DNA from 4 places in the Sinobaca sp. H24 genome. Region 3 is predicted to be linked to each of the others. Evidence: riboswitches for the same ligand, from Rfam matches in the RefSeq annotation. Region 3 holds a riboswitch; each other region holds the start of a gene.

Region 1 (6,108 bases), on a different contig from region 3:
ACACACATCAATGACGTGGGCTCCTTTTTTCACCTGCGCCCTTGCAATTTCGGAAGCCTCTTCAAATTTACCTTCGTTAATCAGTCTTTTGAACTTTTTGGAACCGATGACGTTTGTACGTTCCCCTACAAAAAGCGGACGCATGTCTTCTTCGTACACAAGCGGCTCAATTCCGGATACAACGTGAGGATGCCCCTCGGATGGTGTACGAGGTTCAAATTTAGTTAATGCCTCGCGCATTACTCTAATATGTTCCGGAGTCGTACCACAGCAGCCGCCAACTACATTCAGCCAGCCCTTCTCAGCAAAGCCTTCGAGCTTAGTCGTCAGGGATTCCGGCGATTCGTGATAATGTCCTTCTTCATCCGGAAGTCCCGCATTCGGATAACAGTGAACATACGTCGTCGAAAGCTCAGAAAGAGAGCGAAGGTGATCTCGCATAAACTCTGGTCCTGTGGCGCAGTTTAACCCGACAACGATCGGATTCATATGTTCTATTGATATATAAAAACTCTCCATGGACTGACCGGCAAGCGTAGTTCCCATAGGTTCGATCGTTCCTGAAATCATTAACGGCAGTTCGACTCCCAGCTCCTTCTGAGCCTCCTGAATACCTAAATAAGCTGCCTTCACGTTTCTGACGTCCTGGCTTGTTTCCAGCAGAAATAAATCAACTTCTCCCTTGATCAGTCCGGAGGCCTGCTCCCGATAGGTTTCCGTGAGCTCTTCAAATGTTGTTCCACCGGTTACAGAAAGAGATTTTGTCGTCGGTCCCATGGCTCCGGCAACGTAACGCGGAAAGTCTTCTGTTTCTATTTCTCTTACCGCATCTTTAGCCAGCTTGGCTGCCGCAATATTTAATTCTTCTGCCATATGCTGCAGATCATAGTCTGCAAGTACAATACTTGTTGCTCCAAATGTATTGGTTTCAATAATATCCGCCCCTGCTTCCAGATAGTCACGGTGGATTTTTTCAAGAACGTGAGGTGCGGTCACGTTTAAATACTCGTTGCACCCTTCATATTCTTCCCCGCCAAAATCTTCTGCAGTTAAATCAGCGTTTTGAAGCATCGTTCCCATGGCTCCATCTAAAATCAAAATAGATGTTTTCAGCCTGTCCTGGATTGCTGTTTTAAGCATTTGATCCCCTCCACTCTGTTCACTTGCTTTTTTCTTCTATTCGTACCGATGCTTTTTCTCTAATGTATTCAGTTAGACGGCACGTAATATCATAACGAAGGAATGGAGTGATTAAATAAATGCCATTAAAATATTCCATCGCTTCGTCGATCAGTGTTTTCGCTATTGCGATACCTTCTTCTGCTGCCCGGCCGCGGTCCTCCCCGCAATCGGCCATACTTCGGCGGATTGTATCTGTCAGCTTAATGCCGGGCACTTCATTGTGTAAAAATTCAGCATTCCGGCTGCTCACCAGGGGCATGATACCGATATATACCGGCACATCCATATGTTTTGTTGCTTCGTATATTTCTTTAAACTGTCCTTCTCCAAAAACCGGCTGCGTCATAAAGTAGTCGGCTCCGGCAGTGATTTTCTTTTCAAGGCGCTGCACGGCACGGTCCACATTCCGCACGTTAGGGTTAAATGCCGCGCCAACTGTAAACGTGGTATTTTGGCCGAGCGACTTTCCCGAAAAGGACAATCCTTTGTTCATTTCTTTCATTAATTGAATTAAATCAAAAGAGTTAGCGTCATATACAGAAGTAGCTCCGGGGAAATCCCCGACTTTCGTGGGATCACCCGTTACAGCAAGAATATCATGAATGCCGAGAGCATTAATTCCCATCAAATGGGACTGAAGACCGATAAGGTTTCTGTCGCGGCAGGCTACGTGAAGCAGCGGCCGCGCCTGTGTCATGCTTTTAACGAGTGCTCCCATTGCCAAATTATCAATCCGTGGACTTGCCAATGAGTTATCCGCCATTGTAACAGCGTCTGCACCGGATTGATACAAAGCCTGAGCTCCTTCTACAAATTTGGATGTGGCCAGCTTCTTGGGTGGATCAAGCTCTACAATAACCGTTACAGATTGCTTTGCTTTCTCTCTGAGGCTGGGCTCTGATGAAGGAGGTTCTACAATAGAAAACTGTCCGGCTTTTTGAGCCACGGCCTGCGCCGTCCGCGTTTTTGGAGCTGTGTTTTTAACAGCTGCAGCTATTTGAGCTATGTGCTCCGGTGTTGTACCGCAGCATCCTCCGATAATACCAATCCCCTGGTTTTGAAAATCAAGGGCTTTTTCATAAAAATAGTCTGGATTTGATTGGTAAACAAAACGTCCATCATCGATATCCGGAAGACTTGCATTTGGATGTACCGCATAAAGGGTATGTTCATCGAGGGGTGTCATTTCCAGGGACCGCAGGATGTGATACGGCCCCATTCGGCAGTTCACTCCCACAGCATCCGCGCCGGCCGCCGTCATTTGTTTAAATGCTTCTCCCAGCGGCATCCCGCTGTGCATAACGCCTACTTCACCGAGCGCTACCTGGGCGATCACCGGCAGGTTTGTTTTGCTTTTCGCAAGCTTAATGACCGATAAAATTTCCTGAAGATCATAGAACGTTTCCAGAATAATGCCGTCCGGTTCCGCTTTCAGCAGAGCGTCCAGCTGTTCAGAAAAAGCGCTGCGTATATCTTCATCGTTTTCTTCCATTTTCTGAAGGCCCTTTATACCGCCTATTGTGGCAAAAACAAAAGCTCTGCCTTCTGCAGCTGCCCGGGCTGTTTCAACGCCCAGTCTGTTTATATCAGCTGCTTTATCTTCCAGCTGATACTTGGCAAGCTTAATACGATTTGCTGCATACGTATTGGTCTGAATAATATCCGACCCTGCTTCTACATATTCTTTATGGATGTTTTTAACCAGGCCGGGCTCAGATATATTTAATGCTTCATAGGAACCGCTGTATCCTTTTTCATATAGATACGTTCCCATTGCCCCGTCTCCAATTAACATGCGTTTTGAATATTCCTCTGCCAAATTCACAACGAGCCACTCCCCTGATTCGTGATTTTCTTTTACAGGCGGTCGAGCGCCTGCCCTAAATCCGCGATTATATCTTCTTTATTTTCAATACCTACAGAAAAACGGAGCAGCCGGTTACAGACGCCGTTGGCAATCCGGACTTCCTCCGGAACATCAGCATGTGTTTGTGTGGCCGGATATGTCATGAAGCTCTCTACACCGCCCAGACTTTCTGCAAATGTGATAAGGTTCAGACCGCGGAGCAGGCTGTCGACCCACTGCTCATTTTCAATCCGAAAGGAAAGCATACCGCCTTTTCCGGTGTACAATACGTCCGTCACTTTTGGATGTGTATCCAGAAACTCCGCTACTGCCCGTGCGTTTTCTGTATGCTTTTCCATGCGCAGGGACAATGTTTTCATCCCTCTCATTAACAGCCAGGAATCCATAGGCGACAGTATTGTACCCATCCCGTTATGAAAAGCCGTAATCCGGCTGCTTAACTGCTCATCTTTTGTAACGATTAATCCGGCAATAATATCATTATGGCCGCCCAGATACTTCGAAGCACTGTGTATAACGATATCGGCACCCATATCGAGCGGACGCTGCAGAATCGGTGTGTAAAAAGTGTTATCCACAATCAGCCAGAGACCGTGTTTCTTGGCCAATTTTGACATTTCAGAAATATCGGCTTCCTGCATTAATGGATTGGTCGGCGTTTCTATAAAAAGGGCTTTCGTGCGTTCGGTAATCTTTTGTTCAAATGCCTCTACGTTTCTCGGGTCGCCATATGCAATCGTAATACCCCAGTTTTTCCATCCCTCTTCAAAAAGCCGGTACGTTCCTCCATATAAATCCTGGGAAGCAAGAATTTCGTCATCTTTATCAAAAATGGCAAACAGCGTTTGAATAGCAGCCATTCCTGAGCTCAATGCGTACCCTTTGGCACCATTTTCCAATCCGGCGATTGCCCGCTCCAGAATGTCTCTTGTAGGGTTGCCGGTACGGGAGTAATCAAACCCTGTCGACTCGCCTAATCCCTCGTGACGGAAAGCAGTAGACATGTGAATAGGGGCGCTTACGGCTCCCGTTCTTGGGTCTTCTTTATTTCCAATTTGTACTAGATTTGTTTCGATGTGAAATTTCTTATCCATTATTGTCACCCTTTTTGTGGCTTATTACTATATAGTTGCCTGCGTATCCTAATTTATCATTCCGCTAAAAGACCTTCCTCTAAAAGTAAGAAGAAGGTCTGCGATTTATAAGAGCACCTCTTCTTATCTCTCGGACATCTTCTGCCCGGCGGATTTAGCACCTGACCTGTGTAGGCTGGTTGCTGAGACTTCATAGGGCCTGATCCCTCCGTCTCTCTGGATAAGAAAGCTTTATTTATATAGTTGTGTAGTAAAACCTTACAAGATTAACGATCGAAATGCAATCAAATTGTGCGAATTTGTTGAATTTATTCAGGAGCAGTATCTACATATAAACGGCTGCTATTTCCGCAGACACAGCGGACAAAACCAGTTTGGATCGTACCGTCTTCTTTCCTGCTTCCTTTAAGAACAAATTTCTCCCCGCACCTCGGGCATCGTATGACGACGCGATATCGTTTTTCCTCTATCATAGGCCGTCTATTCCCCTTCCATCTGCCTAAACCTTTTTCCCTTTTCTTCTTTTCTTACAGCTATCCAACATATCAGAAACCCTAGAGGCAGCATCAAATAGACTATGTACTGCCGGTCGATTAATAATAGCAAATCGTACGTGCCGTGTAAAACGAACGGGACCGCCAGGCCTAAAAACAAGAACATTTTTCCGGCAGCGCCTTTCAAAAAGGAGGCTTTCCCTATATAATATCCCATAGTACAGGCAAACAGAGCATGGCTGGCCACCGGCAGAAATGCCCTTCCAAAGGCTATATCCACGCCATACGCTGCGAGGTAAAGAATATTTTCTGCTGCAGCAAAACCAAGCCCTACAGCAAGCGCATAAAGGGTCGTATCGTAAATAGAATGGATCCGGATAAAAGGAATAACGGCAGCGCACAAAATAAACCATTTAAAAAATTCCTCGAGCAGCCCGGCATATAAAAAAGCCTGAAAGAAGACGGAAGCCTCCGTACTTGTCTCTTCTGTAAGCGCATATTGCACTGTCACAATTGGAAAAACAAGCAGCATGCCAAAGAGAAAAGTACGGACCGTTTTGTAAAAGGAACCAGAAGTTGTCTCCTGTGTTAGATAATAGTAGCTTAAAAATGCGATCGAAGGCGCCAGGGCCGCAGTTATGATAGCAAACACTCGCGCATCCGTCCTTTCCTGCTCTGTAATTGCCGGCTAACCATTAATAGAAAAGAGGTATTCTTATGAAGCGGATTTTAACAATACATACCGGGGGCACAATCTCCATGAAAGAAGACAAGCAGACTGGAAGCGTAGCGCCGGGGGAAAAAAACCCTCTGGATCAATGGCATGAAGAAGCCAAGCAGGTAGCTGACATTACCGTGATCCCGTTCTTTCATCTTCCTTCCCCTCATATTACGCCTGAAAATATGTTCGAGCTTTCTGCTTTTATTAACGAAAAACTAGCTGAAGGCCTGTACGATGGGATTGTTATAACGCATGGAACGGATACGCTTGAAGAAACAGCCTACTTTCTCGATCTTCTTCATCGTTCCCCAATACCAATTATTTTGACAGGTGCTATGCGTTCAAGCAATGAATTAGGGGCAGACGGTCCTTACAATTTTCTGGCTGCCATTAGAACGGCTTCTTCTGAGCAGGCTAGAGAAAAGGGAGTGCTCGTTGTGATGAATGATGAAGTTCATTCTGCAATCAACGTAACGAAAACGCACTCTTCTAATGTAGCTACATTCCAGAGTCCTCAATTTGGACCAATCGGTCTCGTCACGCGGCGCGGTATTCTTTTTCATCACAGTCCTTCCGTTAGAGAGCAGTTTTCTATTTCCTCTTTAACGAAGAAAGTATTTCTTCTCAAGGCTTATGCGGGGATGGAAAGAGAAACGATAGACTTGTTAGAGTCCGCCTCTCCTTCCGGCCTCGTCATTGAAGCATTCGGCCAGGGAAACGTCCCGCCCGCTATAGTGCCCGCTATCGAGT
Region 2 (6,108 bases), on a different contig from region 3:
GATTAATCGCCCGATCCCATAAAGGATCAGTGCACCAAAGACCGATCCCAGGGTAGAAGCCGCCACAACACCCGGTATATGAAGAGAAGAGGTAGTCGTTGCAAAACCACCAAATGTTAAAATGATTTCGGACGGAATCGGGGGAAAAACGTTTTCCAGCGCAATAAGGAAAAAGACGCCTGCATACCCAAATTGTTCGATAAAGTCGATAATCCATTCTTCCACCACAGACTCTCCTTTAGTTTCTATTGCTCCTCTTTAAGAAGGGAAGATTGGGACTCCAAATGCAAAATGGATAATGGTAAACACTATGATCATTAAACCTAATCCGATCCCTATAACGGTCAGGGTCTCTTTTCCTGCTTGATAATCCCCTTTAGTCATTTCTCCATCCCCCGTTCCTTTTTTGTTTTTATTAAATAGTTTAAAGAGAACACAAGATATTTAATAATGTGTTTAGTATTCCTTCCATAAGTATCAAAACGATAGGCATCTATCCATATTCCATCAGCGGACTAAATTTTCACGTTTATCTTCTCCTTTTCAAGACAAACTTAGTATCCTGCCGTGATATGAATTCTGCGTATACACACAAAAAACCTTCACCGCTGAGTCGGTGAAGGTACACAAAAAAGCCTTCACCTGTCTCATAGGTAAAGGTCTCGCTAACAGCATACTGGCTGCCAATAAAACCGGGGATTTCTCCCGTACTGACGATTTTATTGAAAAGCTACTCCCCTTTTTCCAAAGGATATCAAGTTATTTCTTATAATGTACTCTTCTCTGACGAACATGTCAATCTTATTTATTCCGGCTGGTGGACCAAGTTTTCTGAAAGCATGCTTTACTTACAGGAACGGGGAGCACTTTTATAATTGAATTTCTTCAAATGGAACCAGACCATTTGAGAGCAGTCTTCAGCTGACATTAAAGGGACCAAACGACAGAAACATACCTAAGTGAAAAAGGAATAAGACAAGAAGTATTACTGTGTACAGAAGCATAATCATAGAGGTATTTTTTTGGCTGTCTGATACGTAGTATTTTACTAAATGAAAGGAGCGGCAGAAATAGAAAACAAACGTGAGAATAATGAACAACGTTCCAAGGGATAAGTAATCGACCGCCATGAACCCAGGTAGGAATAAAAAGAAAAACTGAGATTATAAAGCAATATACATAATAGAGAGTGTTACCATATCACTGAAAATTTTGCGTACTTCTTTCAGTCGCAGAGTAACGCCTGCTGAACCAGCGGATCACATAAAAGTTCACAAGCACGGCTGGAACACTTAGCACAAACAATGTTTGTCCCAAAAAAATGTACATAAATATTCCCATGTTTCATAAACAGGAAGAAAAGTTCCCATAATGATTAGGTTAACTGCATATAAGACAAAGGCAAGCAAAAGAAGGAACAATAGAGAGATACTGTTTATAATCGTTAAATGATGATCCTTCTTAATATTTTTTCTGGGAGCGCTCAAGGCGTTTACAAAAAAAGCCCACATGGTTAGTTTCTTATCAGGATTTTGTCATAATAGCTCCTTTAACTTAAATAGATATGCCTGATTGTACAGTCAAAAATAAAAAGATGGCTGATTGATTTTTTACAACCTGCTATTAGATATATTCGGCGGCTGGTATTAAATTCCTTTTTTCGAAAAGACGCAGTGAAAATAAGTTTGTACTCGTCAGGGTGAAGAGGGGAAACTATGCTGAATTTACAGGTATAAGTATAGATCTAAATAAATACTCCAGTGCATTTCTCTATCCATTCAAATGGGAGATAAGTTGATCTGCGGCAGCAATAAAATGCCAGCCTTTCCCATGGATAATTCCAAAGGACAAGCTGGCATTAGTCGTACTATCTGGTTCTAATCAACTTACATAAGATATAAAATCATCTACTCTTTAGGCTTTTGAACGATAGCTTAGGTTGTGCTGTTTTAATGTCTTGTCTTTACCGAACAGAAAATGTTTTTCCATATCAGGCGAGTATTGTGAATTGAGGTTTCCATTCCTGTTGCTTCAGCAACCGCCCGACATAGCCGGGGAAGCACCGCAGCATAATCCGATGTAATTGACCCCGATTTTTTTGCTTCTTTTGCCCATTCAGCCAATTCATACCGATTGTGGGATAGCGCTCCAGTGCCGTTGGAAATGTCGTTTCGGTCGGCAGATGGCAGCTGCATCCGCCATCAGGCAGGTTGAAAAATGTCGGATGTTCTTCGGTGGTGCGATAAGGAACGGGCAGTCCGCCTACGTAACCATCCACCTGAGCGCATATTTTTTCGAGGTATGGCTGCATCGTATCCGGTCCGCGGAAACAATTCATTCCGACGACCAGTGCGCCTTTCTCAGAAGTTTTTGCAAGAGTCTTCTACGCTATAGCCGTCCCGTAGTATATTTTCACCCATTAGTCCAAGCAGAATGACAGCCGGCAGTCCCTGCTTCTGGATTTCCTCCAGTGCGATTTCTGCCTCTCATGGTAGTAAAACGTTTCGCCATGAATGTAATCAACGCCTTCTTCTTGCACCATCCGATCATCTCAGGCAAACATGCCTCTGACTTTTTCTTTCGATTCCGGTCCTCTGGATCGAAAATATTCGTATTGGAGATATTACCCGCTACCAATGCTTCTTCCGTCGGATGTTCTTTAGCTACTTCCTTCGCTAAGCGGATCGCACTTCTGTTAGCGGTTCCAGCAAATCTTCCTTGCCGATGATGCGCATTTTTTCTCTATGGGCGTTGTAGGTGAAAGCCAGTACCACATCAGACCCCGCCTTCATGAATCACGGTATGTTCTTTTAGAGCTCCGGATTTTCCAGTGCCACTTCCGGTACAAAGGAGCCCGCTGTAAATAGCCTCTGCGCTCCAGTTCAAACAGAAACCCTCTCCGGCAATAACCGTTCCTTCTTTAAGTCGTTGTTCTAAGCTGCGTTTCATCTCCATACTCTCCTTTTTCTCTCTATTATTCTTTATTCTCCTGTCATTCGTCTAACAAAATAACCCCCTTCTTTAAATAAAGAAGGGGGTTTGACGAAATACGACAAATTGCTCTTCTTATCTTCAAGCCTGCTGCTTCTGGAATTAGCACAGTACTATTTCTAGTCCGCTGCTGAAGTGTCAAAGGGCCAGTCCCTCCACTTCTCTTGATAAAATAGTTGTGTATTAAATTAGTAATATTTAGAATACAATCGCTTTTGATGAAAGTCAATAAGAGATAATACATTTTTAAAATTTTTTAAGTATTCGATTATTCAGGATGGGGTTGTGCTATTTTTTTTCACAGGATAATCGAATATATATAAAACAAGATAGATCAATAAAAGAAATAGTGTTTTAGTGCAATCTGTTACAGAGTGGTTAGAAAAATATAACGGTTTAAGAGAAACACAAAAAGAGGGCAGGCGGTGAATTCGTGCGCTGCCTATAAAGAAGCTGCCTCACGAAATCCCTGGGATTCAGTCGCTTCCATCATGTTCTAAAAATAGGTGCAGGAGAAACGATTGATCTGTCTGCGCTGGGTTTGCCGAAGAAAAATATCCAGTAAGGAAAATCAACTAACTAGCTTTTTACGATAAAAAAATAGAACAGATTTTGCACGATCAATTTCAAGGTATTATCCATGATATTGATTAACGTTATTAAAAAAACTTCTTATTTTCTTAGCGATTAGCTCTGGCTGCTCGGTAGCCACAAAGTGTCCGCCAGTCTTTAGGTCTTCCCAGCAAATAACATTGGGAAATAACCTTTCGACATATTCTTTTGGGGGGCGTTCATGAAACTGTGTAGCATTTAGGGAAACTCCTATAGGTACTTTTGAAACGTCATTTCTCCCCGGCCACTTTGTATATTGCCCTTCATAATAATATCGATTTGAAGCATTTATCGTTTGGGTAAACCAATAAATGGAAACATTGGCGAGTAATGTTTCTTTATCAAAGTGCTTTAAAAGATCTCCGCTTGGCGGGTCTGTCCATAAATACCATTTCTCCAGTATGAACGCAGCTAAACCTATGGGAGAATCGTTTAGTGAATAGGCTATCGTTTGAGGCTTTCGTCCCAAGAAGGTGAGCATATCCAGCTTCTTCTTGATACCATTGTTTGCAATAAGTAAGGTATTCTTCTTCTGCTTCTGATAATAGAGTCTCCTCTGATATGTAAGGACTGGGATTACCGGGGAAGTAGTATGATAACCAATCAATTTTTCAGGATAATCCAGACACATTAACCCTATAATGCTGGCTCCTAAATCATAGCCATGGGCTCCAAACTTTTCATAACCTAATACATCCATTAATTTCACAAATATATCTGCAGCCTGTCGATCTTCAAAGCCAGGTTTCAATGGGGCAGAGGAGAATCCGTGCCCAGGTATAGATGGGATCACAATATCAAACGAATCCTGAGGGTCGCCGCCGAACTTTTCAGGAGTTGTTAGATAAGGAATGATATCTAACATTTCATAGACCGACCCAGGCCACCCGTGTGGAAGAAGAAGGGGCATCGGTTTAGGACCACTTCCTCGGATGTGAAGAAAATGAAGGTCTATACCATCAATCTCGACTTTGTAATTGGGATACATATTAATGTATTCCTCAACTACTCTCCAATCAAAATGATTCTGCCAGTAAGAAGCCAGCTTTCTCATGATATCCAATGGTATCCCATAGCTCCAGTGTGAATCAGGAATTTCATCAGGCCATCTAGTTAACGCTAGTCGTCTATTTAAATCTAGTAGTTGATCATCAGAAATAGCAACACTAAAAGGTCTAATATTCATAAATTTGGCCTCCAACATTGAAAATAGATTTAATAGGAACACTTAATATTTTCTTGATAATCGTATTCTGCTGCTATTCACAATATATTGACTTTCCATTTATTGATTATTTGTTCTCTATTATTACATTTAACATAAATGAAGACGATGATTTTATTAAGAAACAAGGTAAGCAGGATAAATTTGATTTAAATTTATCCATTCATTCAGAGTTTTTTGTTTTTAAGTTAATCGACCCGTAGTCTTTCTAGTTTCCATTTAATAAAGAAAATTCTGAAAACTTGTAGACAGATGAATGGAAAATACTTACACTGAGGGTAACGATGTTCTATATAGTGAATTTAGTATAAATGGAATGCAATTTCATATTGAAAGAGAAAGAAGGTGAATGTTATGAAAAAAGGATATGCTGCCAGTGGAATTCTCATTGGAGGGCTATGGATGGGAATGCTGGCTGTTAATACTTCTGCAGAAGAACCGGGAGAAGAAGAAAGCAAAGAACATATTGAAGAAACGAATGAAATTGGCCCGGAAGAGCTGGAAGAGGAGGAAAACAAGAATATAAACGCAGCAAATGAAAACGCCCCATCAGCAATAGAAGAGGATACAGAAGAAGTAGACGAGGAGGAAGTAGAAGAACCGGAAGAAGTAGAAGAACCGGAAGAAGCAAACGCAGAAGAGACAGAGAAAGAAGCTTCAGAAGAGGAAGCAAATACAGAAGAGGAAGCAAATACAGAAGAGGAAGCAAATACAGAAGAGGAAGCAAATACAGAAGAGACAGAGGAATTAGAAGAAGAAGAAAACACTGAAGAGCTAGAAGAGGAAGCTGATACAGAACAAAGGGAAGAGAACGTGGTCGAAGAAGAAAGAACAGCTGAAGAGGAAATAGATGTCGAAACGTCATTGAAAGAGGGTGAGCTGCTGCTGGAAGGCTTATCAAATGTGGGATTAGGGGAGAGCGTAACGCTTGATGGCACGACCCAGACGATAGAAACAGATATGAAGCCGTTCACGATAGAGGATGGACGTGGCACGGGGCAGGGCTGGACCTTGAATGTATCGGCTACCCCTTTAACATTACAGACAGAGGGCACATCTGGCGAAAGATCTTCTCTGCCAGAAGGGACTTTCTCAATGTCGAGTGTCGCTGTAGCAGCGAAAAAAGGAGCATCGTCCGCGTCAGAAGGGATGAGTATCTCTCAAAAAGGAGCATTGGATAAGCCAGGCGGATTAAATGTAATTACCGCAGAGGATGGAGCAGGGATGGGGCAATATGAAGTGTCTGATATGTCGTTATCTCTTGTTTTCGAGCCGCAGCA
Region 3 (6,108 bases):
ATGCAGCAATTTCAAGACCAGGTCTGCTTTCCAGTAAGGTGACAAAATACCCCGCAGCAAATCGCATAATGACCACCCCGATCAGTCCACCTGTCAGAATAACAAGAAACTGCCCGCCGTCCATTCCGCCGATCATGGGCAGGTTGGTTCGGGGAAGGGTCACCGCCAGAGCGACGGCGGCGAGAATAGAATCAACCGCAAAGGCAATATCTGCTACTTCCACTTTTGCTACGGTACGCCAGAACCCTGCAGGTTTTTCTTCGCTTTCCTGTGTCTTTTTTTCCACTGCAGCTTCTTTATGGAACCAGACTTTCCGGATAATATGATGGAGCGCAATCAATAAGAGATAAAGAGCTCCAATAGCCTGTACCTGCCATACGTCAATGAGAAATGAGATAATGAATAAAGAGGCAATACGAAAAACAAACGCGCCGGCCAGGCCGTAAAATAACGCTTTTTTCCTTTGTTCCGGTGGGAGTCTTTTGACCATCACAGCGAGTACGAGCGCGTTATCAGCAGCCAGCACTCCCTCAATAAGGATCAGGACAATAAGCACCCATCCGTATTCCATCAGCAGACTAAGTTCCATGTTTATCTTCTCCTTTTTTAGATAAACCCGTTACCCTGCCGCGATAGGTTTTATTGTGAATCCACACAAAAAACCTTCACCGCTGAGGCGGTGAAGGCATAAAAAAGCCCTTTACCCGTCTCATAGGTAAAGGTCTCGCAAACAGCACAAGGCTGCCAATAAAACCGGGGATTTCTCCCGTCCTGACGATTTTATTGAAAAAGCTACTCCCCTTTTTCCAAAGGATATTAAGTTATTTCTTATAATGTATCCTTCTATTGCCTCTTTGTCAATCTTATTTATTCTGGATGGTGGACCAAGTTTTCTGGAAGCATGTTTTACTGACAGGAATGGTGCAGTGCCAGGCATTTTGGCACAGATTTTCAAGATCAAGTGTCACAATATCAAGAGACGCTCTCCATAAATTAACGCATCACACAGCAGTTGGTTTTACTTTTATGTTGGATAGAGCACTGCGGCGTGGAGTCTAATAAGAGATAAACTGAGTGAAGTTTCCGTTTTATCAATGAAGTTCCTCAAATGGAACCAGACTATTTGAGAGTAGTCTTCAGCTGATACTAAAGGGACCAAACGACAGAAACATACCCAAGTGAAAAATGAATAAGACAATAAGTATTACTGTGTACAGAAGCATAATCATAGAGGTTTTTTTTTGGCTGTCTAATACATAATATTTCACTAAAAGAAAGGAGCGGGAGAAATAGAAAACAAACGTGAAAATAATGAACATCGTTCCAAGTGGATAGGTAATCGACCGCCATGAACCCAGATAGGAATAAAAAGAAAAACTGAGATTATAAAGCAAAATACATGGAATAAAGAGTGTCAGCATATCACTGAAAATTTTTTGCGTACTTCTTTCAGTCGCAGAATAACGCCTGCTGAACCAGCGGATCACATAAAAGTTCACAAACACGGCTGGAACACTTAACACAAACAATGTTTGTCCCAAAAAAATGTACACAAATATTCCTATGCTTTCATAAACAGGAAGAAAAGTTACCATGATGATTAGGTTAACTGCATATAAGACAAAGGCAAGCAAAAGAAGAAACAGTATGAGGAGAAAGATACTGTTTTTAATCGTAAAATGATGATCCTTCTTAATATTTTTTCTGGGGGCGCTCAAGGCGTTTACAAAAAAAGCCCACATGCTTAGTTTCTTTTCAGCGGATTTTGTCATAATAGCTCCTTTTGACAGTAGATAGAAATGCTTAATTATTAAGTGAAAACTTAAAGAGTGCTTATTGATTTTTACAATCTGCTATTAGATATATTCGGCGGCTGGTATTAAATTCCTTTTTACGAAAAGACGCAGGCAAAATAAGTTTATACTCGCAAGGGTGAAGAGGAGAAACTATGCTGAATTTGCAGGTATAAGTATAGATCTAAATAAATATTCCAGTTCATTTTAGATCAATTCAAATGTGAGATATGTTGATCTGCGGCTGCAATAAAATAGCCAGCCTTTCCCATGGATAATTCCCAAGGAAAAAGCTGGCATTAGTCAAACTACCTGATTCTTATTAACTTACATAAGATATAAAATTATCTACTCTTTAGGCTTTTGAACGATAGCTTAGATTATGCTGTTTTAAAGTCTTGTCTTTACCGAACAGAAAATGTTTTTCCATATCAGGCGAGTATTGGGAATTGATGGTCTCTAGTCCAGTTGCTTCAGCAACCGCCCGTACCATAGCGGGAGAAGCACCGCAGCATAATCCGATGTAATTGACCCCGGCATTTTTCGCTTCTTTTGCCCATTCAGCCAATTCATACCGATTGTGGGACAGTGGCTCCAGTGCTGTTGGAAATGTCGTTTCTGTAGGCAGATGGCAGCTGCATCCGCCGTCCGGCAAATTGAAAAATGTTGGGTGTTCTTCGGTGGTGCGATAAGGAACAGGTAGTCCGCCTACGTAACCATCCACCTGAGCGCATATTTTTTCGAGGTATGGCTGCATAGTATCCGGTCCGCGGAAACAATTCATTCCGACGACTAGTGCGCCTTTCTCAGACAGTATTTTACAAGAGTCTTCTACGGTATAACCGTCCCGCAGTATATTTTCACCCATTAGTCCAAGCAGAATGACAGCCGGCAGTCCCTGCTTCTGGATTTCCTCCAGTGCGATTTCTGCCTCCTCATGGTAGTAAAACGTTTCGCCATGAATGTAATCAACGCCTTCTTCTTTACACCATCCGATCATCTCAGCAAACATGCCTCTGACTTTTTCTTTCGCTTCCGGGTCCTCCGGATCAAAAATATTCGTATTGGATATATTACCCGCTACCAATGCTTCTTCCGTTGGGTGTTCTTTGGCTACTTCCTTCGCTAAGCGGATCGCACTTCGGTTAAGCGGTTCCAGTAAATCTTCCTTGCCGATGATGCGCATTTTTTCTCTATGGGCGTTGTATGTGAAAGCAAGTACCACATCAGACCCCGCCTTCATAAAATCACGGTATGTTTCTTTCAGGGCTTCCGGATTTTCCAGAGCCACTTCCGGTACAAAGGAGCCTGCCTGCAAATAGCCTCTGCGCTCCAGTTCAAACAGAAACCCCTCTCCGGCAATAACCGTTCCTTCTTTAAGTCGTTGTTCTAAGCTGCGTTTCATCACAATACTCTCCTTTTTCTCTCTATTATTCTTTAATTCTCCTGGCATTCGTCTAACAAAATAACCCCCTTCTTTATTTAAGAAGGGGGTTTGACGAAATACGACAAATTGCTCTTCTTATCTTCAAGCCTGCTGCTTCTGGAATTAGCACAGTACTATTACTAGTCCGCTGCTGAAGTGTCAAAGGGCCAGTCCCTCCACTTCTCTTGATAAAATAGTTGTGTATTAAATTAGTAATATTTAGAATACAATCGCTGTTGATGAAAGTCAAGCAGAGGTAAAACATTTGTTTTCAAAACTTAAAAGTACGACCTTAGCTGGATCGCTTTGGCTGGAATGAAGTAGAAATCGTCCAAGGCTAGAAGCCCTATCGCTCCATATATTGTACTTGTTTTTGCTTTGTTATTAACTATTAGATGATGCCCATCAAAAAAGTTTTCATCAACCTCTACCTTTGTAAAACCCTTTTATCGATTTAAATTGCAATTAAGTATATGATTACCTTGTATGAAAAACTTAGCAATGGGGTGAAGTGAATGAGTACAGCTTTAATCGTTGTCGATATTCAAAATGACTATTTCCCGGGTGGCAAAATGGAATTAAGCAATCCTGAAATTGCAGCTGCGAATGCCGCTAAAGTTATTGAATGGTTTAGAGAGAACCACAACGGCCATATTTTCCATGTTCAGCATATCGCAGGCGATCCCGCTTTAGGTTTCTTTCTTCCGGATACAGAAGGGGCAGAACATCATGAAACGGTTCAGCCACTGAAAGATGAAAAAATCATCGTCAAAAACTTTCCCAACAGCTTCTTAAATACGGAATTAGAGAGTCAATTAAAAGAAAAGGGTATAACAAAGGTAGTAGTGGCAGGGATGATGACACATATGTGTATCGATGCTACTGTTCGGGCAGCTGTAGATTTAGGCTATGAAACAACGCTTATCGAAGATGCCTGCGCGACAAAAGAGTTGACGTATCAAAATAAAACCACTTCAGCCGAACAGGTTCATTATTCGTTTGTAGGCGCACTGCAGGGCATGTATGCAGAAGTGAAGTCAACCGAAGATTTCCTGCAGCAGAAAACTACCAATTAAGTAAAAATTAATAACAACGTCCGTAAAGGTCATACATGACTTTACGGACATTTTTTATGTTGTTTGTACTTTATAAATCCCATCTTTTTTTAACTTGAAAGCAATCGATTTAATTTCTTAAAAGGGTTATAGGACGCCAAAGAAGAATACATAAAGAGACGGGTTTCTCACCTTAGAGAATAGTGTTAAACGGAAGACAATGAAGAAAGTGGAGGGAAGAACATGGGAAGGGTATGCTTGGGGATGATCTTATCGGTGGATGGGTATATCAGCGACCGGGACGGGAAACTAGGAAAGCTTTACGAGAGCTTTGAACCGAATGAAGTCATTCAAGCGGAGATGGCAAAAACGGGAGCGGTTGTGATGGGACGGAATACTTTTGATATGAGCGAAGATCCGGATGCCTATGCAGATAATTATGAATTTCAAGTGCCTTTGTTTGTATTGACCCATCATCCACCAGCTGAACATCCAAAGGAAAATGAAAATCTCACCATTACATTCGTAACAGATGGTATCGAAAGCGCGGTTCATCAGGCTAAACAGGCGGCCAAAGAGAAAGATGTAGTGGTGCTTGGGGCTGACGTCGGCCAGCAGTTATTAAAAGCGAATCTGGCGGATGAACTGCAGGTTGCGTTTGCACCAATCATTCTTGGACAGGGGATGCGCTTATTCGACCACTTGGAAGAATTCGAGATTCAACTGGAAAAACTGCGGACCATTGAGACCGCAAAACAAGTGGAAATCTGGTATAGGATCATTAAGGAAAGTAAAAACGACCAATGAGCAGGTACCGCTTAATAGTAGAGTTCAAGTTTTCAGTTACCGCTTCCCAATAAATTTAGAAAAAAACAATCTAAAAACTAAGCATGTTATTCCGAAAAGAATTAACCCCCATTGAAAAGAATAAAGAATGTATTCTGTTACATCATTGATATTTATAGGAGAAGAACGAAGTAAAAAGAAAACTACACCTAAGGTAAACAACGCGATACTAAAATACGTCCATCCTCTTTTTGTACTTAAATCCATTGGCTGACTCCTTTTTTGGTTTTAGCTTATAATTATTATTCAGTTACACTGTAGAAGACAAGTTATATTTAGAATAATGAATCTGATAAATGAAGTGATACCTTACGAAGCCACCCAGGCTTTAATAGAGGGGGAAGCTGTTTGAAAGAATCAACGTATAAAGTCAGTCGATTAATCTTGTACTTTTTCCTGGTATCTATATTTCTATTCATATCGGGAAATACCGGCCGCTATTTCATCGAAACGCAGGGAATGAACCGAGAGACAGCGCTTTTCCTTCAGGGCATTATGTTTACCGGGTGACTCTTGCCGTTTTGTATTGGCTGAAAGCAAAGAATCCTGATTTGTTTAAAAACATCGGTTTAACAAAAGCCGATTCCCGAACTAAATGGTTCGTTGGGGCAGCACTGCCATTGCTTCTGCTTCTATCAGGGATTATCACCGCTGCTTTGTTTGGAGGCATTGAAAACGTCCGCCTTAATTTGACCGGCACTATTCTGCTTGCCGTTTTGATTAATACTATCACGGCATTTATGTATGAGGCATTCCCGGAGGAAGTGTTTATTCGAGGCTTGATATTTTCAGAACTGCGAAAGAAATATCGATTTATTATTTCCTTGTTTCTGCAGATGCTTCTTTTCATGTGTGTGCCTTTACTGGCTATGTCATTAGCCGCTCTATTTTTTAATCAACCGATGCAGCTGACTATCGATTATTTTATATTGCTCTTTGCGTTCGGGATAGCCCTGCAGCTGTATCGCGAATATACAGGGTCGTTATG
Region 4 (6,108 bases), on a different contig from region 3:
CCGAGAGCCCAGTCAATACGGGCATCTTTTTCAGCAGAACCGCGGCGGTTCACATACGTTGTAACGCCTTTTTCAAGGTGGTCTACAGCGCCGAAGGACACTTTCGAAGCAGGGCCTGCATAGACTTCAGCAATAATGTTCGCCGCTGATTCCTGCTCACTGTTGAATGATACATAGTTTTCCAGGTACGTTACGTCACTGTTATCCTCTGTAGCTAAAACAACATGGTTGAACAAGCCGGCTTCCGGATCTTCCTGGAAATATACGGCCTGCAATGGCTTTTCAAGCTGTACGTTTTTCGGTACGTGAATAAATGCACCACCGCTTAGAAAAGCTGTATGAAGAGCAGTAAGCTTATTCTCATCTACTTTTACTGCATCACCCATGAAATACTTTTTCAGCAGGTCGCTGTGCTCTCTCGCTGCTGTAGCAATGTCGGTAAAGATAACGCCTTTATCTTTCGCTTCCGTTGAAAGGCTGTAGTAAAGCGGCTTTCCGTCTCTTACAACAAGAAGGTTTTGATCTTCTTCTGTCACGTTAATAAGCTTTTGAACATCGTTGTGAAGTTCAGACAGGCTTGATACGGTGCCAGCTTCTGCACCTTCGTGTTTGAACTCAGTGAAGTTCCATTTTGTAATCTTTGTTTTTTCCGGTTTAGGAAGTTCGAGTTTATCAATCAGGCGAAAGGCAGTAAGCCTTTCTTCTGTAAGCCACTCCGGTTCTTCTCTTTTTTCGGAAAATTCTTTGACGTACTGTTCATCGAACGTCCATTTTGTTTCTACTGACATAAGATAGTGACCTCCCTTCTTTACGCTTTCTGTTGGTTTCCAACTCTTTCGTCTTCGATGCCAAGTTCTTCTTTAATCCAGTCATAACCGTCTGCCTCAAGGCGTTCTGCAAGCTCTGCTCCGCCTGATTTAACGATACGTCCCTGCATCATTACGTGAACATGATCCGGCGTAATGTAATTGAGAAGACGCTGGTAGTGAGTGATAATTAGGCAGCCGAAGCTTTCATTTTCATTTCGTTGATTCCGTTGGATACAACACGCAGGGCGTCAATATCAAGACCAGAGTCAATTTCATCAAGAATCGCAATTTTCGGCTCCAGCATAAGCAGCTGAAGAATTTCATTACGCTTTTTCTCTCCGCCGGAGAAACCTTCGTTCAAGTAACGCTGAGAGAACGCTTGATTCATTTCAAGCTTATCCATCTTTTCATCCATTTTGCGGATAAACTTCATAAGGGAAATTTCGTCGCCTTCTTCACGCTTTGAATTAATAGCAGAGCGCATGAAGTCTGCATTTGTTACGCCGCTGATTTCACTTGGGTACTGCATAGCAAGGAACAAGCCGGCTTTAGCACGCTCGTCTACTTCCATTTCCAACACATCTTCGCCATCAAGAATGACGCTTCCGTGAGTAATTTCATACTTTGGGTGACCCATAATAGCAGAAGCCAATGTAGACTTACCGGTACCGTTTGGTCCCATGATGGCGTGGATTTCCCCGCCTTTTATTTCAAGGTTGAAGTGCTTAATAATTTCTGAGCCCTCAATTTCAACCGTTAGATCTTCGATTTTAAGAGTAGATGCTGACATGTAAAAAAACCTCCATTAACTTTATTTTAACCACAAAAGTGGTTTCTCATTCTCACTTTATTATCATTATTAGTTTATAACAAATGTAAACAGAGTTCAAGAAACACACTTTACTTTATCCGGACGGAATAAAAAAAGAGGGACTGCCTAAAAGCGTTCTCTTTCAGGATAGCCCCCCTTATTGTTTTTAGTATAACAAACTAGATTGCTTTGTTAAAACATAAACTGTTAAGGAATAGTATTTTATTCAGCGTTCTCGCCTTCAGCAGGCAGAACCGCGCCTTCATACTCTTCTTCAATAAATGACCTTACTTCATCAGAATGAAGAACATCCACCAATGTCTGGATTTCTTCACGCTCTTCATCACCGCTGCGTACCGCTATAATATTCGCGTAAGGATTATCCTCTGCGCTTTCAATCGCGATAGCATCTTCGCTTGGGCTCAGGTCGCTGTCGAGTGCATAGTTGGAGTTAATAAATACGGCATCGCCTTCTCCATTCTGATATGCCTGAGGTAGAGTTGCTGCTTCTACGTTGGCACTGAACTGAATGTCTTTTGGATTTTCGGCAATATCGTCCAGCGTTGCTTCGATTCCGGCATCTTCTTCCATTGTAATAACGCCTTCTTCTTCAAGCATGCTCAGGATGCGTCCGTGATCGGCTACCGAACTGCTCATGATCACTTCAGCGCCTTCAGGGAGTTCTTCAAGGCTGTCATAGTCCTGGGAATATACGCCCATTGGCTCGATGTGAATTGCTCCGGCGTTGGCAAAGTCGTAATCATTTTCTTCAATCTGTGATTCAAAGTAAGGCACGTGCTGGAAATAGTTAGCGTCAATTTCTTCTTCAGACAAAGCCTGGTTTGGCACAATATAGTCATTAAATGTTTCTATCTGCAGATCCACGCCTTCTTCTTCAAGCTGATCAGTGGCAAACTCAAGAATTTCTGCGTGAGGCACGTTGGAAGCACCTACTGTGAGCGTCGTTGGTTCTTCTTCAGAACCTGATTCTTCCCCGCCGCCTCCGCAGGCTGCTAAAGCAATTGTTAGTGATAGTGCTGGAATCATCCAAATCTTTTTCATTTTTCCATTCTCCCCTTTTATCTTTTATCAATTCTATATATAATTCTATCGCCAACCCACTGCAGGATCATAACGATCACTAAAATGGCGGCAGTTGCTACTAACGTGACATCCGGATTACTGCGCTGGTATCCTTCGCGGAAAGCGAGGTCGCCAAGTCCGCCCGCACCGATCACACCGGCCATAGCCGTATAACTCACGAGCGTGATAGCTGTAACGGTAATCCCGGATATTAATGCAGGAAGAGATTCTGGAATCAGGACTTTAAAAATAATGTGCCATTGATTGGCTCCCATTGACTGCGAAGCTTCAATCACTCCTTTATCAACTTCACGAAGCCCGATTTCCACCAGTCTCGCATAAAACGGAGCTGCTCCAATTACGAGAGCAGGAAGAGCTGCGCTCGGTCCAAGCATCGTTCCGACGATAAAAGTTGTAAATGGAACGAGCAGAATAATTAATATAATAAATGGAATGGAACGGAAGACGTTTACTATCGCTGCCGCCACCAGATGAATCGGATTATTTTCCCACATGTTTCCTTTGTCTGTCATATAAAGAATGAGGCCAAGCAGCACCCCTAAAATAAACGTAGCCAGTACGGCCAAAGCACTCATGTACAAAGTTTCTACTGTTGCCTGCCACATGTTGCCCCAGTTTACATTTTCAAGTAGTTCATTCATGAGCTGTCATCACCTCTGTCTGCACCTGCTGCTCTTTCAAATAAGACAGCGCATGGTCAAGCTGTTCCTGATTTCCTTTGAGCTGAACAAATAACGTGCCGTAGCTTCCTTCTCTTGTTTTGGACACCTTGCCCTGCAGAATATTGACCGACACGCCGCATGTCAGGATAAGATCCGTCATGATAGGCTGCTCCGCATCTTCACCAAGAAATGAAATTTTAACAATAGGACTGTCATCACCGGATTTCATTAATTCCCGAATCGCTTCCATCGTCTCTTCCGGCTCGGTAATCTGTTTTACAAATTCTTTTGTCATTTCTTCGCGGGGCTGTCTGAATACATCCAGCACCTGTCCTTCTTCTACTACTTTTCCGTTCTCCATCACGGCGACACGGTTGCATATCTTCCGGATGACGTGCATTTCATGTGTAATCAGCACAATCGTCAATCCTAGCTTTTTATTAATGTCCGTCAGCAGCTCGAGGATGGAGTCTGTTGTTTTCGGATCGAGCGCAGACGTTGCCTCATCGCAGAGCAAAACTTTCGGGTTGTTTGCAAGAGCTCTTGCAATGCCGACGCGCTGTTTCTGGCCGCCGCTCAGCTGGGCTGGATAAGCGTCCTCTCTGCCGCTGAGGCCGACAAGTTCTATTAACTCCTGCACTCTGGCATTCTTATCTTTCTTTGAATGCTTTGCTATTTCGAGTGGAAACGCTATGTTTTCCCGTACCGTTCTCGACCAGAGCAGATTAAAATGCTGAAAAATCATGCTGATTTCCTGGCGGGCTTCCCGAAGCGAAGCACCCTGCAGATCGGCCATATTTTTATCGCCAATAACAATGTTTCCCGATGTCGGTTTTTCAAGCATGTTCAGCAGACGGATAAGCGTGCTTTTTCCTGCACCGCTGTAGCCGATAATGCCAAATATTTCTCCCTCATCTATCGTTAAATCTATATTGTCTACTGCCGTTATATCTCCATTGGATGTAGAAAATATTTTCGATAGTTTTTCCAGTGCTATCATATGCCCACCCTGTTTCTTTTCTTTATTAATCTTACTTATCATACCAGATAACTTGGTCTTGGAACAGAAACTTTATTCAACTGACAAAATACCGGCACACTCTCCTTAATTTAACCACAAGAAAATACCCTTCAGCTTTTATCATCAGCAGAAAGGGCATGGTTCATTCCTTTCTCTCATCTGCCAAAGCTTACGCTTCGCAGGAATTGGCACCATTTCATTAAAAATAATGACGGTTGCCGGGCTTCAAAGGGCCAGTCCCTCCACCTCTCATGATAAGAGTGTTTCATATGTAGGTTATTAAGTACAAATCGAAGCTTAGCATGGGACCGTCCGGCTGTCAAATCATTTGTCATGCCTCATATATCACTGCTTGGAGGGACTTTTCTAAATACAATATAAAAATAGATGGAGCCTGTTAAATAGAGAGCACACGTTAACGTAAACACCCATGCCCATCCATAGTACGGCCCATATATGAGAACGATCGATGTGGATACCGGTCCCATAATCGCCCAGCCCAGCTGAAAAACCATCTGCCCTATGGAGTTTGCGAGCCCTTTAATATTATCTCCTACGCTTCTCATCATTAACGACATCTGAATCGGGTTTCCGGCGTTCATTAACGCCTGGCGGAATAAAAAGCCGATAACGGCAAACCATATATTCTGCGTGTAGGCTGTAACAAGCAGAAATGGAAGTGAGCTCAGCTGCAGGATAACTACTGCACGCACTTCCCCTACTTTCTGCACAAGCGTTGGTCCAATCATAAATGCTACAGCTGTCATCCCCTGTCCTAAAGCCAGAATCAAACCGACAATAGTATAGCTTACGTCAAAGCGGTCGGTGAAATACAAATTCAGGTATGGGATAACGAGACCGGAACCAAATCCGATAATCAGCTGAGCAACCGCAAATAGGGCTATCATTTTAATACCGGCACGATTCGTATGTAGAATTTCTTTAAAAGAGCTGGCACCTGTCTTGGTCACCGTGAGTTTGCGCTCTTCTTTTATTTTCAGTACCGGGAAGATTGCAGCAAAGCTTAAACAAGCTCCTGTCAGCAGCGTAAGTCGCAGACTTTGCAGAGCAGTCATATCAAGCAGCAAACGGGCACCGTCACTCATCAGTCCGCCCATGCCATTTCCTATTACGTTGGCCACCATAATCAATGCAAAATTAAAACTGAACAAATGAACGCGCTGTTTTTCGGTGGAATTTTCAGCCAGCAGCGGGATCGAGGAAACCTGTACAAAGGACATAAATGCCCCTGTTAGAAACGCTCCAGTTAAAAGCAGTCCCTCTATTTCCACGACCGAACGAAGAAACAAACTTACTCCAAGCATAAGGGCACCGGCCATAATAACTTTTTTCCGGCCGATACGGTCGCTTAACAAACCTGCCGGGAGAAGGGCGATCGCTGTAGCCGTTGCCTGAGCCGCGATCACCCGACCGTTTACATCGTCCAGGTAGCCGAGCTCTCTTATATAGTAGTTATACATAATCATAAAGACTCCCATGCCCATGTTGGAGAGCACAGAAGCAATCAAGAACAAACGTACATTTTTATTGTAATGCTTGAATTGATAAGCCCATTCTTTCGCAATACCTTTCATGATAAGAGTTCCCCCGTTTTATTTCGACAACCGAATTAAATTCACTCCTTTTAATATATAGAACATTGCCGAAAAAGAAAAGAGGGTTATGTATTTCTAATAAAAG

Evidence for each region. Region 3 has a riboswitch for S-adenosylmethionine ahead of MMY81_RS08640 (homocysteine S-methyltransferase family protein). Riboswitches for the same ligand answer to the same signal wherever they lie in the genome.
Region 1: another riboswitch for S-adenosylmethionine. It lies ahead of MMY81_RS13590 (methionine biosynthesis PLP-dependent protein); the one in region 3 lies ahead of MMY81_RS08640 (homocysteine S-methyltransferase family protein).
Region 2: another riboswitch for S-adenosylmethionine. It lies ahead of MMY81_RS35150 (homocysteine S-methyltransferase family protein); the one in region 3 lies ahead of MMY81_RS08640 (homocysteine S-methyltransferase family protein).
Region 4: another riboswitch for S-adenosylmethionine. It lies ahead of MMY81_RS27310 (methionine ABC transporter ATP-binding protein); the one in region 3 lies ahead of MMY81_RS08640 (homocysteine S-methyltransferase family protein).

Annotation. Positions count from the first base shown of each region.
Region 1 is NZ_JALBWT010000009.1:58,832-64,939, reverse strand. It holds gene metH (methionine synthase) at 1-1,140, opposite strand, end outside; gene MMY81_RS13595 (bifunctional homocysteine S-methyltransferase/methylenetetrahydrofolate reductase) at 1,160-3,007, opposite strand; gene MMY81_RS13590 (methionine biosynthesis PLP-dependent protein) at 3,040-4,143, opposite strand; SAM riboswitch class I at 4,264-4,370, opposite strand; gene MMY81_RS13585 (PrsW family glutamic-type intramembrane protease) at 4,624-5,289, opposite strand; gene MMY81_RS13580 (asparaginase) at 5,355-6,108, shown strand, end outside.
Region 2 is NZ_JALBWT010000006.1:57,705-63,812, reverse strand. It holds gene MMY81_RS10335 (DedA family protein) at 1-225, opposite strand, end outside; partial or broken gene MMY81_RS35150 (homocysteine S-methyltransferase family protein) at 1,915-2,949, opposite strand; SAM riboswitch class I at 3,064-3,165, opposite strand; gene MMY81_RS10320 (epoxide hydrolase family protein) at 3,626-4,789, opposite strand; gene MMY81_RS10315 (WxL domain-containing protein) at 5,183-6,108, shown strand, end outside.
Region 3 is NZ_JALBWT010000004.1:255,463-261,570, reverse strand. It holds gene MMY81_RS08645 (TerC family protein) at 1-589, opposite strand, end outside; gene MMY81_RS36240 (undecaprenyl-diphosphate phosphatase) at 877-1,059, shown strand; gene MMY81_RS08640 (homocysteine S-methyltransferase family protein) at 2,149-3,198, opposite strand; SAM riboswitch class I at 3,313-3,414, opposite strand; gene MMY81_RS08635 (cysteine hydrolase family protein) at 3,735-4,295, shown strand; gene MMY81_RS08630 (dihydrofolate reductase family protein) at 4,518-5,081, shown strand; gene MMY81_RS08625 (hypothetical protein) at 5,469-5,630, shown strand; gene MMY81_RS08620 (CPBP family intramembrane glutamic endopeptidase) at 5,642-6,108, shown strand, end outside.
Region 4 is NZ_JALBWT010000036.1:13,322-19,429, reverse strand. It holds partial or broken gene sufD (Fe-S cluster assembly protein SufD) at 1-788, opposite strand, end outside; partial or broken gene sufC (Fe-S cluster assembly ATPase SufC) at 809-1,599, opposite strand; gene MMY81_RS27320 (MetQ/NlpA family ABC transporter substrate-binding protein) at 1,843-2,682, opposite strand; gene MMY81_RS27315 (methionine ABC transporter permease) at 2,700-3,365, opposite strand; gene MMY81_RS27310 (methionine ABC transporter ATP-binding protein) at 3,358-4,386, opposite strand; SAM riboswitch class I at 4,560-4,668, opposite strand; gene MMY81_RS27305 (MFS transporter) at 4,746-6,002, opposite strand.